2 regions of the Paenibacillus sp. FSL W7-1279 genome follow, and region 1 is predicted to be linked to the other one. Evidence: riboswitches for the same ligand, from Rfam matches in the RefSeq annotation. Region 1 holds a riboswitch; the other holds the start of a gene.

The links. Region 1 has a riboswitch for thiamine pyrophosphate ahead of MKY82_RS03175 (ABC transporter substrate-binding protein). Riboswitches for the same ligand answer to the same signal wherever they lie in the genome.
Region 2: it holds a riboswitch for thiamine pyrophosphate, as region 1 does, so the genes downstream of both, tenA (thiaminase II) here and MKY82_RS03175 (ABC transporter substrate-binding protein) in region 1, are expected to answer to the same signal.

Annotation. Positions count from the first base shown of each region.
Region 1 covers NZ_CP150215.1:746,276-753,883, reverse strand. The annotation lists gene MKY82_RS03195 (glycoside hydrolase family 65 protein) at 1-488, shown strand, start outside; gene MKY82_RS03190 (EAL domain-containing protein) at 722-1,768, opposite strand; gene MKY82_RS03185 (GGDEF domain-containing protein) at 1,977-3,512, opposite strand; gene MKY82_RS03180 (VOC family protein) at 3,745-4,128, shown strand; TPP riboswitch at 4,300-4,411, shown strand; gene MKY82_RS03175 (ABC transporter substrate-binding protein) at 4,526-5,557, shown strand; gene MKY82_RS03170 (MTH1187 family thiamine-binding protein) at 5,650-5,943, shown strand; gene MKY82_RS03165 (ABC transporter permease) at 5,940-6,695, shown strand; gene MKY82_RS03160 (ABC transporter ATP-binding protein) at 6,749-7,582, shown strand.
Region 2 covers NZ_CP150215.1:1,391,855-1,399,462, reverse strand. The annotation lists gene MKY82_RS05990 (BglG family transcription antiterminator) at 1-688, opposite strand, end outside; gene thiE (thiamine phosphate synthase) at 938-1,612, opposite strand; gene thiD (bifunctional hydroxymethylpyrimidine kinase/phosphomethylpyrimidine kinase) at 1,609-2,628, opposite strand; gene thiM (hydroxyethylthiazole kinase) at 2,625-3,467, opposite strand; gene tenA (thiaminase II) at 3,520-4,206, opposite strand; TPP riboswitch at 4,346-4,449, opposite strand; gene MKY82_RS05965 (VOC family protein) at 4,712-5,212, shown strand; gene MKY82_RS05960 (hypothetical protein) at 5,356-5,613, shown strand; gene MKY82_RS05955 (iron-siderophore ABC transporter substrate-binding protein) at 7,020-7,608, opposite strand, start outside.

The DNA of each region.
Region 1 (7,608 bases):
GCTTGTTCTTCCTTGGCGACCAGTACGACTTGGCTACGAAAAAACGCAACTTCGACTTCTATGAACCGTTCACGGTGCATGAGTCCTCCCTCTCGCCTTGCGTACACTCCATTCTCGCGTGCGAGCTTGGGTACCAGGAGAAGGCGTACGAGATGTACCTCCGTACAGCTCGCCTGGATCTGGACAACTACAACAACGATACCGAGGACGGCTGTCATACAACCAGTATGGCGGGAACCTGGATGTCCGTTGTGCATGGCTTCGGCGGCTTGCGCGTGAAGGACGGCGTATTGCATTTGAATCCATTCATTCCAGGTCACTGGTCTTCCTTCTCCTTCAAGGTGATGTTCCGCGGTTCCCGCCTGAAGGTCAACGTCAAAGGCAAGGAAACCATCATCGTCAACGAAACGGATACGCCGGCTGTCCTGAACGTGAATGGCAAGGAGTATAGCATCGACGGATTTGGAGAGGTCCAAGCCGCAAGATAACAGGCATACGTCTAATAAAAACTACCGAGTTATATAAAAACAAGAGCCCTGGAGAACATTCCAGGGCTCTTGTTTTTACAGAAAACGGGCTCCTTCAGGCATCATTGCTCCTTCTTAAAGGGCTCGTTTTCATCCACGCCAAGCATCTATATCGTCTGAACTCAGCCAAAGGTTGTGACAATCAGATGCAAAGCTTCGCATCCCGATGGCGGGAGAAATACCGATTATGTATGCTATGAATAAATGAGTTGAGAATGGGGATCACGCGGAGGCCGTTCAGATGGCTTCCCAAACAAATACCCCTGCGAGAGCTCGATCCCGATATCTCGGCAAAAATGAAACTCCTCCCGTCTCTCAATGCCTTCAGCCAGCACCATGGCCCCAAAATCATGAGCCTTGTTCGTGATCATTTTGAGTTGCTCCTGCTGCCCGGGATTACGATCGCAATGGTCGATCAGACTTCGGTCGATCTTTACATAATCCGGCTTAAGCTTAATCATCTGCTCCAATGTGGAATAACCTGCACCAACGTCATCCATGGCTACCGAGATTCCATGACTGCGATACACCTCGAAAATCGATTGCAAATGCTCAACATCATCAATCTTCTCGGTTTCCACAACCTCAAATACGAAGTCCCTCGGATCCAGATGGAGCCTGTCTATGGTATGGAAGGTGTGGCTTAGACACATCTGCGCATCATATATGGAGGATGGCAGGAAGTTCACGAATCGCTTCACGCCGATGGGAAGCCACTCGGCACTGGTCTCAATGGCACTGGTTCGTGCCGCCCGGTCCAGGAATGCATGCAATCCGGTTTTACGGGCTGTCTCAAACAGCTCATACGGCTGGAACCTGGCTCCCCCATCTACCGGACGAAGGAGAAATTCGTAGGCAACGATCTGCTCGGATGAATCCACGATGGGCTGCATATAGCTCGTAAACTGCTTATGTAAAATGATACTTACCATATCGTAATGCTCCATCTGCAGTTCGAACTTCTGCATAGGGGTCCACGAATGCCGGATTTGCGGAGCTTCTCCGTCGGTAACACAGAAGGACAGCTCTTGACGAATCTTCAGCGGAAGGGGCTGCAGACACTTCATCATGGAGATCAGGTCCGCGCGTACCTTGTAGTTTACAGCACAACCCTCATTGTTCTCTTGTACCGCGTAGCCGTTCACTGCCAGCAACTGAATAAGCTCTCCACTTGCAGGCTTCATATGAATGGTCCCCTGATCCTCAATCGGTTCAAAGGTGCTGCAATTGTCGCAAATCATGTTCGTCCTCCTTGGCAAGCTAGCTCTCACTATGCTTCTTATCGGCATTTTGAATATGATTTCTTTGCATTTTATGGATTTTATATCGAATTTATGACCTATTTTAAGAGAAATGCGCAAGATTCGTGCAATGATTACGCCAAATTCTACAAAAATCGACTTATATTGCTTTTAACAACGTATTGTCAATATTATGGTCATGCTTGATCTACTCAACCTTTTGATCCAAAAGCTGCAGCAGCATCGTCCGCTCCACATCAAAATGCCAAGGGGCGTTCCGTTCCTTGGCCGCATACATCGCGGCATCGGCGCGACCAATCAGCTCCTGGTCATTTCTGGCATGATCCGGATAAACCGCAATGCCGATACTCGGCGTGGTTCGAACTTCATGCCCTTCCAATTCGTACGGCTCGCTAAGCATCGTCCAAATCTCCTCCGCCATCCAGATCAGCTCCTGATCCTCACCAGCCGGATGGATCATAACGGTGAATTCGTCTCCTCCTAAACGGGAAACCAAAACTCCCTTGGATTCAAGAGATTGAAGCCGGTCTGCAACCTTTCGTATCAACAAATCGCCGGCACGGTGGCCGTATCGGTCATTGACTCGTTTGAAACGGTTCATATCCATATACAGCAAGCCTACACGGGAAGCTGCGAGGTCCGCCTCCTTCAGCGAACTCGCCAGCCTTGCATTAAAATAACGGCGATTATACAGCCCCGTAAGATCATCACGATGTGCCAGGGCTTCACTCTGCATCAGACTCTCATGCAGTCGGTCAAACAAGCGATCGTTCTCGAACTGGATTAAAATCTGCCTGAACAGAATCAGGATCACGCACAGGGATAGGCCGGTAAACAGTCCAGTCCACCCTCCAAACCGCTGCGCCATAAGGGCAAACATCCCGCCAAGCACGCTGTAGGGAAGCAGGTACCTTACGATCAGGTTTCCGACTGAACGCGGCTCCCGCTCGCCAACGGATGGTTTACGGGAATTAGGAGCGGACTGCCCACCTGCGAAACTAATGAATAATACCGATATCGTATAGAGTGGATACAGATAGGAACGAACCTCGATACCCATCAGATCAACGAGATAGATGTACAGGACATCTCCGGCAATATATGCGCTTCCGCCTAGACATAACAGAATGGCCGCCCTTTTCCCTAACAGTCCGGTATTAAAATACAACACCAGCGTAAAAAAAATAAGTACCATTGCGCACAGGGGATACAGCATGTCCACCCAAAGGTTTCCCCATACTGCCTCATGGGCCAGACCCTGAAGCTCAGGCTTGATGAAATATTCCCACCCTACTGTCATGACGGCTATGCCAACAATCACGATATCCAGCATAAACCGGAGCCCCCGAAACGAACCTTGAACATGCCGGAATAAATAAATGAGAGAACTTGCGAACAGAATGAGTTCAAGTCCCCAGAATAAGTGGGTTAGGATCGGCGAGAAAGCGCTCTCTTTTTCAAACCAAACATAACAAGCGTGAATGATTCGTGCCGCTGCATCCCCCATTAATCCGAGACTCACAATAAGCCAAAACCTGCGAAGATGAACCTCATAACGCCGACTAATCCGCATTAAATAAACGGAGGCGGCTGCAGGAGGAATAATGACTAGAACACGCTGAAGCGATAAAGCCTCAGGCATCCACAGAGCAATCATGATCTGAATGAATGCATATATCATGGCGAGTCGAATCCACAGATGATCTGCTGGAGTTGGACTCATAAGCATTCCTCCTCGGCCAAAGGGTAAGCTGGATCACTTTCATATGTTAGGTCTTTTGAATTAATCTTTCTATTTCTCATGATACTTTTTACCCACCCAAAAGTAAAGATGAGGAAATGAAAGAAAAATCATCTGTATCAGCCCTGCATGAACACAACTCCCACTTGACGTATAGGGATTATGTGATAATATTTCAGTCATATCTCATATGGATCGGAAAGGGTGTTGAACCATGTCACAGAAACGATTAGATCATGTTGGTATTGTTGTCCGGGACCTAGAAGCTACAATCGCCTTCTATACATCCGTAGTCGGACTAGAACTAAAGGATCGCCTGACCCATACGAATGGCGTCATCCAGCTGGCGTTCCTCGGATTTAACGGCAGCAACGAGACGGAAGTCGAGCTTATTCAGGGATACAGCGACACGCTGCCAGCGGAGGGCACCGTTCATCATTTTGCAGTCAGCACGGATAACATTGAAGAGGAATATGCCCGGGTTCAAGGACTTGACGTTCCTCACTTGGACGAGGAGATCGTGACGCTCCCGAATGGTTTCCGTTATTTCTTCGTTCATGGTCCCGAAGGGGAATGGATTGAGTTCTTCCAGCGCTAACCTCAATATAGAAGCCTTATTCAAATCCTTTATTCCGTGAAAGGTTCATAGGATTAATTAATCCTTCCCATGGCAAGTGTTCTGAGCAAAGACCTGCCTCGTTCGCGCTCCTTCGAACTAGACAGGTCTGGTGTGTTAGGACTATAATAGCGGATGTAATGATCAAAACTTCATAAATACCGGGGGAGCTGGGATATAGCCGGCTGAGAGTGTATCCGATATGATACTGACCCTTACACCTGATCTGGGTAATGCCAGCGTAGGAAGCCCATGTTTGCGGCAGCTATTTATTTGCCGTGGTATACACTTACGCCGTCATGCGTCCTGATATCATCAGGGCGTTTTTTTTGTGGAGTTGCGAGGTAATAGAAAGAGAACTCAAAGGAGAGAAGAAACGATGAAGAAGGGAAGATGGATTCCGCTGCTTCTCGCTTGCGTCCTGCTGATGGTCGCGTCCGGATGCGGCACAAGCGGACAGAACAAAAAGACAGGTGCCGAAGGTGAAGGCAGTCAGACTTCCGGGAAACTCCGTGACGTGCATCTGATGCTCGATTGGTCCGCCAATACGAATCACACCGGCCTGTATGCAGCGAAGGAGCTTGGGTATTATGAGGAAGAAGGGCTTAATGTCCAGATCGTCCAGCCGGGAGCAGGCGGAACGGATACGCTGGTCGCATCCGGAAACGTGCCGTTTGGCATCAGTTATCAGGAAGGCGTAACGCTGGCCAGAACCCAAGGCTTGCCGCTCGTTTCCATTGCAGCGATCATTCAGCATAATACGTCCGGCTTTGCCGCCCCCAAGGACAAAGGCATCGTGAAGGCAGGCGATTTTGAAGGAAAATCCTATGGCGGCTGGGGCTCGCCTGTGGAGGAGGCCGTCATGAAATCCATCATGGAGATCGATGGCGCCGATGTCAGCAAGGTGAATATGGTCAATATGGGCGATGCCGATTATTTTACGGCCGTCAAACGCGACATTGATTTTGCCTGGATCTTCTATGCTTGGACGGGGATTGAAGCCGAGCTTCGCAATGAACCGCTTGACATGATTTATGTGAAGGACTACTCCGAGCAGCTTGATTATTACACACCAGTGATCGTGACGAACGAGAAGCTGATCCAGGAAGACCCCGAGCTTATCAAAGCGTTCATGCGGGCGACTTCAAAAGGATACGACTATGCGATTCAACATCCTGAAGATGCGGCAGCTCTGCTTACGAAGGCGGTTCCTGACCTCGATGCCGAACTGGTTCTCGCCAGCCAGAAATGGCTGAGCCCCCGTTATCAGGATGATGCATCCCGCTGGGGCGAACAGAAAGCCGAAGTATGGTCGGGATATGCAGACTGGATGTTTGAGCGTAAGCTGCTGGAGAAGGAACTTGACGCGGACCGCGCATTCACCAATGATTTTTTACCGGAGCAGCCATAAGGCTATTTTTATTTAAAAAGAAGAAAGTCGGCCTTTGCAAAAGGCTGCCTTTCTTCCAATACATTATAGCTTGCACGAAAGGATGAGTTTACATGGCGAATACACTTTTGAGCATTCAAGTGATACCGAGAACGCCAAACGGGGCCGACAGCATCCCTTATGTAGATGAAGCGATTAAGGTCATTCAGGAATCAGGCGTGAAATACGAGGTTCATGCACTCGAAACGACCATGGAAGGTGAGCTCGCCGAGCTGCTCAAGATCGTGGAGCGCATGCATGAAGCGCTGGTGAATGCGGGAAGTCCCAGCATCATATCCCAAGTTAAAATCGCTCATCATCCCAGCGGCATCAGCATGGATAAGCTGACTGAGAAATACCGTCCATGAGAAGCTGGTGGAGTTCGGTTTGGCCGCCCGTTGTGGCGGTCCTCTTCTTTTTGGTGGTATGGCAGGCCGCAGTATCTATATTCGACATTGAACCTTTTATTCTGCCTGCGCCGACGGCCATCGGGCATGAGGCCGTTACCGGAGCTTCCGGTCTCTTCCAGCATACAGCGGCCACCCTGCAATTAACCTTGGTCGGATTTATGATCGGTACGGCGATCGGCCTAGTCATCTCGCTGGCACTGCACATGGTTCCTTTTCTCAAAACCGCTCTTTATCCACTTCTTATTCTTAGCCAGAATGTGCCGACAATCGCCCTAGCCCCGCTTCTCATGATTTGGTTCGGCTTCGGCATGCTGCCCAAGGTTATCGTGATTACGCTGGTCTGCTTCTTCCCCGTCGCTGTTGCGGCACTGGACGGACTGGCCCGTACTGACCGAACCATGATGAACTACATGCAGATGGCGGGGGCTACCTCTTGGCAAATTTTCAGCAAGCTGGAGCTGCCGCATGCCCTTCCCTCCATCTTCTCCGGGATTCGAATTGCGGCCACCTATTCGGTCATGGGTGCGGTTATCGGGGAATGGATCGGCTCGGACCGGGGAATCGGTTACTACATGATGCTGCAAAAATCCGGCTACCGCACGGATCGGGTGTTTGTTGCCATCCTGGTCATCGTCCTGCTCAGCCTGCTGATGGTGCTGCTGATCACTCTGCTGGAGAAGCGGCTCATCCGCTGGAATCGAAAAGGTTGAGTCTCCGTGAATAGACGTAACGAATCTTATATGATAGGAGGCCATTTGTCGATATGACACATCAAGTACCCCTGACGGTCCAGGACGGGGCTGACCCGTCGGCTGCGTCGGTCTCAACCGCACCTGCCCTCGAGGTTCGCACCCTTCGAAAAACCTTCCGCGACCGGCGCAGCGAAGTGCATGTGCTGGATGGCCTTTCGCTTCAAGTACAACCCGGGGAATTCGTCTCCTTAATCGGTCCCTCAGGCAGCGGAAAGAGCACCCTCTTCCATATCATTGGGGGGTTAACAGCTCCGGATGCAGGCTCTGTCCTCATGGACGGTCAGGACGTGACCGGGGAAAAAGGCCGCATCGCCTATATGCCTCAACAGCCGGCCCTATTCCCTTGGCGTACGGTGGAGGACAATGTGCTCCTTCCCGAGGAGCTGAGAGGCACCTCGAAAGCCGCTGCCAGGGAACATGCCCGCAGCTGGATGGAACGCGCCGGACTCAGCGGCTTCGAAAAGGCCTATCCGCACACCCTCTCTGGCGGAATGCAGCAGCGGGCGGCTTTTCTGCGCGCACTGATGAGTCCGCAGGAAGTTATGTGCCTGGACGAACCGTTCAGTGCATTGGATGCGTTAACGCGCAGCGATATGCAGCGCTGGCTGCTCGATATCTGGGAGGATACGCGCCGTTCGGTGCTGATGATTACCCATCATATCGAGGAGGCGCTGCTCCTCTCGGACAGTATCTATATCCTATCAGCACGGCCCGGAACCATCTTGAAACGGGTAGAAGTCCCTTTCTCCCGCCCGCGCCGGGAAAACATCCTGATGGATCCGTCCTTCATCGCATTAAAAACCGAAATTTCCGCCATCATGCGGGAAGAACAGCACAAGCGCTGACCGATGAAGGCCAGCGTAATACATAC
Region 2 (7,608 bases), 650 kb from region 1:
CCAGCTTGGTCCGTTTGACCATGAGCAGAATATGCAGCATCAGGCTTTCAAAGGTTTCATCGGTAAAGCGGAGCTGATGCTGCTTTTGCAACGCCTTCAACTCATTGTATACGGTTGCAATCTCATGCGGTTCATACTGATTACGCATCATCTGTCCCGTCAACTCCGGACGGTTGATCAGTTGGTTCAACCGCGCCAGCGCCATCCGTTTGTTCTTCTCCGTGCCCTCAATCATGAAACCTACACGCTGTTTCGTCATTAAGCTCAGATCAAAGCTGCGCAGCCAGTCCCCAATCTTTTCCATATCCCGACGGATAATTGCCTTGTTCACGTAAAACGGCGAAGCCAGGTTCTGCAGGGTTACGGGCTTCGCGTTCATCAAGAGCCGATAGGCCAGGTGCAGCACCCTTTCCTCGTCGGATTCATCCTCGGTGGTACGCTCGTTGGAATACAAGCGGTGGAATAAATCAGCCTGATCCGCTTCTCCGATCTCCAGATAAACGCCAAGTCCCGGCCTTTTCACCAGATGGCCACTGGAGTGCTGAACTATATATTCTTCAATCACCTTCAGATCGTTTCGGATCGTCTTCTCCGAGCACTCGGTCTGATCCGCCAGATCCTGAACGAGCCACAGCCGGTTCGGTTCCATTAATAAATTACGAAAAATCTCTTTTTGCCTATTATTCATTCCGATCTCCTATTCAACTTATTTGGAGAGCTCACTATTCGTGGAGCAGGTACATTGTCCTACGTATATCATATCCGGGTCGCTATGGCAATCTGATCTGGTATGGAACGCGAGAATGGACCCAAAGAATGGCATGTTGAGGGATAAGCTGAACATATACAGTAATATAAAATCTGACGTAAACAAAAAAAGAGTGCCGAAGAAATTCGACACTCTTGTTCATGATCCTTATCATGATCCTCTTACATTTTAAAAAATTCGTTCGGTTGCACAGCGTATCTTTCCTATAAAAGCCTCCACAGCCTCTCGCGCCGACTCCGCTCCCGTCACGGCGGATATCACGGCGACGCCATCCGCACCCGCCCCCATCACTTCCTCCACGCGCTCCACGGTAATCCCGCCAATTCCTACAATCGGCAGATGGATGCCAGCTTCGCGCATTTCTCGAAGGATCGCTGGGCCCTGCACAGCCTTGGCATCATCCTTCGAGCGGGTCGGATAGATCGGGCCGATACCAAGATAATCGGCGCCGTGGAGAATGGCGCGCCTGGCTTCCTCAACAGAATGGGCCGAGACGCCCAGAATCCGATTGCCGATCCGCTCACGTACCGAAGCCGCAGATTCATCGTCCTGGCCGATGTGAACGCCGTCGGCGTTCAGCTTCAGTGCCAGCTCCACATCATCATTGACGATGAAGGGTACGCCCGCTTGGCGGCACTGATCCTGGATCCGGCGAGCCAGCCGGATCATCGGCTCGCCAACAAGTGCGCCCTGTCCCTTCTCGCGGAACTGGACCATGGTCGTGCCGCCGGCCAATGCATCCTGCACGACCCGGCTTGGCTCGACGATGCAATTCACGCTGCCAAGTACGAGATACATCCGTAGATGCTGCCTCATCATCTCGGGTGTCACTCTGCCCGTCATCGCAGCACCTCCTGATGGCGGCGACGATACGCCCAATGATTCGTTGGGCCGTGTCCCTGTCCCAGGTTTAAGCCGTCCTCAATGGCCGCCTGGATGAATGTGCGCCCGTTCTGAATGGCATCGAATGCACTCAAGCCTTTGGCCAGGCCTGCGGTAATCGCGGCAGAGAAAGTACAGCCGGTACCATGCGTATGAACGGTATGAATTCGTTGTCCATATAATTCTGTAAAGGCGATACCATCGTATACGAGGTCCATGACTGAAGGACTGTCGGGATTACCGAATCTGTCATCGTTCTTGATCATGGGGGAGCGTCCCTCATAAAACTCCCCGTTATGGCTGGCGGTTCTTGTTTGGCGATACGTACTTTCGGACTGAGACAACTCTTCCTGCTGCGTACCCGCCGCCATAGCTGATCCCCTGTCTCTTTCGTGATCCGCAACTTCACCGCCGCCGGTCATTCCCTCGTCATGGCCGCCTTTGATCACAACGATCTTGGGCCCCAGATCCTGGATACGTCTCGCCGCTTCCTTCCGATCTTCCTTCGTGCGGATACGCATCCCCGCCAATACTTCGGCCTCCGGTATATTGGGGGTGACAATTAACGCCAGCGGCAGCAAATCCTCTCTTAAAGCCTGCACTGCTTCGCTTTGCAGCAGCTCTGCTCCGCCCTTGGCGATCATCACGGGATCCACAACGACCTTCTCCCAGCCGAATGCCCGGATCCGGTCAGCAGCCAGGCGAATGATCTCGGCATTGAACAGCATGCCTGTCTTCAATGCATCGACTCCGAGGTCCGAGCCAACCGCTTCAATCTGCTCCGCGGCTGCTTCGGGAGGCAGCGGATATACGCCGTGAACCCCCAATGTGTTCTGCACCGTGATCGCCGTAATCGCTGACATGCCGTATACGCCGAGCTCCTGGAAGGTTTTCAGATCAGCCTGAATGCCGGCACCGCCGCCGCTGTCAGACCCCGCAATCGTCAGTGCCCGAGGAACGTGAGACTTGCTGCTCATCGTGCGCCACCTGCAGCGGACGCTTCCGCTTCCCGGACAGCGGCATAGCCCTCCAGCGAGCCCGGATGAAGCTTTGCCAGCTCATCCAGGAAAGCAATCTGGAAGCTTCCAGGTCCCTGGTCCGCGGTTCGCTCTGCAGCTCTCGCCGCCGCGGCCCCGTAGAAGGCCAGGCCCGCCGTACCGGCAAGCAGCAGGTTTGCTTCCACTGCGGCAAAGGCACCCAGCACCGAGGTCAGCAGGCACCCTGCACCGGTTACCTTCGTGAGGAGAGCATCCCCGCCGGTAATGATACGTACCTCGTTTCCATCGGTAATCACGTCCTCTTCACCGGTAATGGCCACGATCGTGCCTACTTCGCGCGCAGCCCGCACGGCCAGCTCGGCATGATCACTGCCCGTGCTGTTGCCAGCGTCTACGCCTTTGATCTCGCGGGCCTCCCCGACAAGGTGAGCGACTTCAGCCGCATTCCCGCGCACGAGCGACACCTTCACCTCGCTTAGAATCCGCAGCGCCGACTCCGTCCGAAAACGGGTTGCTCCCGCACCGACCGGGTCCAGCAGGACCGGCACGCCTTGTGCGTTCGCCGATTGTCCAGCTATGATCATCGCATCCACAAGCTCGCGGTTCAGCGTGCCGATGTTCAATACGAGCGCGCCTGCGATGGCGGCCATATCTGCCACTTCCTCCGGCGCGTAAGCCATGACCGGCGACGCGCCCAGCGCGTACAAGCCGTTAGCCGTAAAATTCGTAACCACCACGTTCGTCATGTTGTGAACGAGGGGGCTCGTCTGCCGTACCTTTGTTAAAAGCGCCGAAACTTCATTTTCCCATGTATGCATATGAATCAGCCTCTCTTCGCTATATTGGAATTTATGAGCTAGTTAGGTCTCCTTACAGCACCGCAGCCTGCAGCGGCACCGGCCATTCCTCCTGCTTATAAGCCATATCCCAAAACATATACTCCAGCTGGCAGCTCAGCATAAAATGCTCCTTCATCCGTTCTCGCTCGGCTGCCGTCGCACGCTCCGCCCATTCATCGACACGGCTGCAGAACTTGGCTGTCGCGTCTTCCCCCCGGTTGCCGTAGAAATAAATCCAGTCGTAGAACGGATGGGATTCATCCGGCTTCACTTCATCCAGCAGCTTGCGGCCAATCTCCAGGTAGGTCCACGGGCAAGGCAGCAGTACGGCCATAATCTCGCCCAGACTGCCCTCATGCGCCACCGTCAGCATATGACGGATATAGTGATGCGCGGACGGAGCCAGCGGATAGCCTTGAAGCTCTTCGTAAGTCACCCCGGCGGCTGCGCAAAAATTCTGATGCGGATGCACCTCGCTATGCAGGATGAATGAGATTTGTTCGTTAAAGGTTGCGATCTCTTCGCGGCTGGTCGATTTGGATATGGCGATGCCGTAAATTCGCATGTAGGCGTTCAAATACTCAAAATCCTGCTTCACATAGTGGATCAGTTGTTCCCGCGCCAGTTTCCCCTCGGCAATGCCTTTTACAAAGGGATGATCGAAGATTGCTTGAAAAATGCCTCCCGCCTGCTGACGGAGCTCTTGCGTAAAACTCATTTTTGTCCCCTCCTCCAACATATTGAAGAGCAGGAAGTCCATAAGACACGACTTTCCAGGCAACGCTAAAAAGCCGCCCCGAAAACTGGAGCGGCTTCGTCAACAAGCCCGAGTGCGCCAAAAACGCACCAAGACCTTATATACGAAGGCTCCACTTTCCTACGCTAGTACGAACTAGATCAGGTTCAAAGGGTCCAAGATACGCTCTTGTCTCAGCCGCTAACGGCTCCCCTAGTGGACTTCCTATTCTTTTGTCTAATACTGTACATAGGTTTGTAGATGCTGTCAAACGTTAACGGTTCGCGGACAGAACCCCACGTGCGAAATCTTCCGTGATCGGTGGATCATGATGTTGTACGGTGGCAGATGTCTTTCGCGAATAAAAAACGCCGGCTACCCAACACTTGTTTCAGAAACACTGACGCTGGGTTGTCATGTATTCCCCTACATAATGAGTACATAAACGTTATTCAAAAAAATGAAGTTTAAAGGAGCGAGCTTATTTATGACGAACCCATCAAAAGCGGTTAACCCCATTCCGGATGGCTACACCTCCGTGACACCGTGGATCATCTCAAGAAACTCCGCAGCGCTGATTGAATTCCTGGAGCAGGCTTTTCAAGCCGAAGAGTTAGCCCGCGTCTATGTTGACGATGGTGTCATCGGCCATGCCGAGGTGCGAATCGGGGATGCCGTCGTCATGATGTTTGACGCGAAGCCGGAATGGCCGGATAGCCCGGCGTACCTCCGCTTATATGTTGAGGATTGCGATGCTGCTTACCAGCAAGCGCTCGCCGCAGGAGCCGTCTCGGTGACGGAGCCAACGAGTTTGTTCTTCGGCGACCGGGTGGGACGGGTACGGGACCCGTTCGGCAACTTATGGTGGATTCAGACGCGAATGGAGGACCTCACGCCCGAAGAGATGGAACGACGCGCCCAAGACCCGGATTACATGAAAGCAATGACCTATGTTGCCGGAGCGGAAATCGTGGTGAAGATTTCGTAACAAGGTGAAGGGAAGCAAAAGCGTTATTTCAGGGAGAACATGGGTGGTTCGGTTCCCCAGGGGTATGCTTGGATGGCTGTCGATTATGATCGATGTAGGGACCGGGTAACTCAGAGTAGCTATGGTTTAGAGGTAGAAACTGGGTGAACACAGAGTATGTAGCTGCTGCTGGGATTGATGCTACTGGGATTGGTGCTACTGCTGGGATTGGTGCTACTGCTGGTATTGATGCTACTGTTGGTATTGATGCTACTGCTGGGATTGATGCTACTGCTGGTATTGATGCTACTGCTGGTATTGATGCTACTGCTGGTATTGATGCTACTGCTGGTATTGGTGCTACTGCTGGTATTGGTGCTACTGCTGGTATTGATGCTACTGCTCGAGGGCAAGCGGACTGAGGATACGTTATTTAGCTGAAAAGGCGTAATTTTTGAGAGCTAACGGACACCAGATACGCTATTTCTAGAATATGATGGTAAATAGGCACCTTTTTGCGGTAATAAGAGATCCTGTGTCCGTTAGATTTAAGAATTGGGACCGAATCAGGCAAATAAGGGAACTGGTGTCCGTTAAGGCTACTTCTAGGCTACTCCTGATCTTGGTGCTACTTCTGGTATTGGTGCTACTGCTGGTATTGATGCTACTGCTGTATTGGTGCTACTGCTGGGCTTGGTGCTATTACTGATCTTGATGCAGCTACTAGTCTAGTGCGACTGCTCGGAGGGCAAGCGGACTGGGGATACGTTATTTAACTGAAAAAGCGTAATTTTCGAGAGCTAACGGACACCAGATACGCTATTCATAGAATATGATGGCAAATAGGCATCTTATTGCGGTAATAAGAGATTCTGTGTCCGTTAGATTTAAGAATTGGGACCAAATCAGGCAAATAAGGGATCTGGTGTCCGTTAACAGGTGGCCTTGTTACTAACTGCAGGTATTGAGGCTACTTCTAGGCTACTGCTGGTCTTAGTGCTACTGCTGATCTTAGTGCTACTACTGATCCTGGTACTACTGCTGGTATTGGTTCGACTACTGATCTTGGAGCTACTGCTGGGATTGGTGTTACTGGCCTTGATGTGACTACTAGTCTTAGTGCGACTTGCTCGAGGCAAGCGGACTGAGGGTACGTTATTTAGCTGAAAAGGCGTAATTTTCGAGAGCTAACGGACACCAGATACGTTATTTCTAGAATATGATGGTAAATAGATACCTTTTTGCGGTAATAAGGGATCCTGTGTCCGTTAGATTTAAGAATCGGGCCCGAATCAGGCAAATAAGGGAACTGGTGTCCGTTAACAGGTCAGGGGAAGCGGTACGAAGAACGGAGCTGGCAAAGCTGTGCCGGTGAGTGGTGTGCACGTAGCTACATAAGCGGTGAGGCGGTGGTGCTGCACACGCAGCGATACTGGCCACGCTGCATAGCGGCGATGCTGCCGACGCTGTTATGCGGTCGGCGATGTTGGCTATGCTGACCACGCGGCGATACTGGCCACGCTGCAATGCGACGATGTTGCCGACGCTACAATGTTGCCGACGCTGCGATACTGACCACGCTGCAATGCGACGATGTTGGCTAGGCTGTGATTGCCAACGTAGTGGTACTACCTACGCGCGTCGCTGCCGACGCTACAATGTTGCCGACGCTGCGATACTATCCACGCTGCGATACTATCCACGCGGCGATACAAAAAAGGAGGCATTCCAAAAGATCTTAGATCTTGAGGGATGCCTCCTTTTTTTGCTTTTTCCTAGCATCATCCGCTATACGACAATACTAGCCTGCTGCATTCGTCTTCATTCATTACTGAATGCCGTAAAACTCCTGAAGCTGGTCAATCATCAGATTCGCTGCCAGGATGCCGCCTGCTGTATTCCAGATGGCATCATCCACTTTGTGGGCCTGGCCGTTCTTGACGACGTTCAGGTTTTTCCACAGTGGATCGTTGATCCATTCCTGCTCGGTTTGGTTGGCGCCGCCATCCCCGGTTTCATAAGTGAAGTAGAATAGTCTGTCGGCTTCCACCTCAGGTAAACGCTCCTTCGTGATCTCGTCAACGAAATCGTCCTTGGCGTTCTTGGTCATGTCGTTGCGGGCGATGCCGATTTTATCGAAAATAACGCCCGAGAACGTATTGGTGTGGTATACCCGTGTCTTGCCAGCCATGAAACGGACCACGGAGACGGTCTCATCCAGCTTGCTTCCAGCCTTCTCTTTGAAATCCTGAATCCGCTTGTCGTATGCAGCCAATAGCTCTTCGCCTTCGGATACCTTGTTCAGCGCTTTGGCATACAGCTCAAAATTGTTCTGCCACTCGCCGCGAAGATCCTCAGCAAAAACAGTCGGCGCGATCGCCTTCAATTGCTCGTATACTTTCTCCTGACGCATCTTG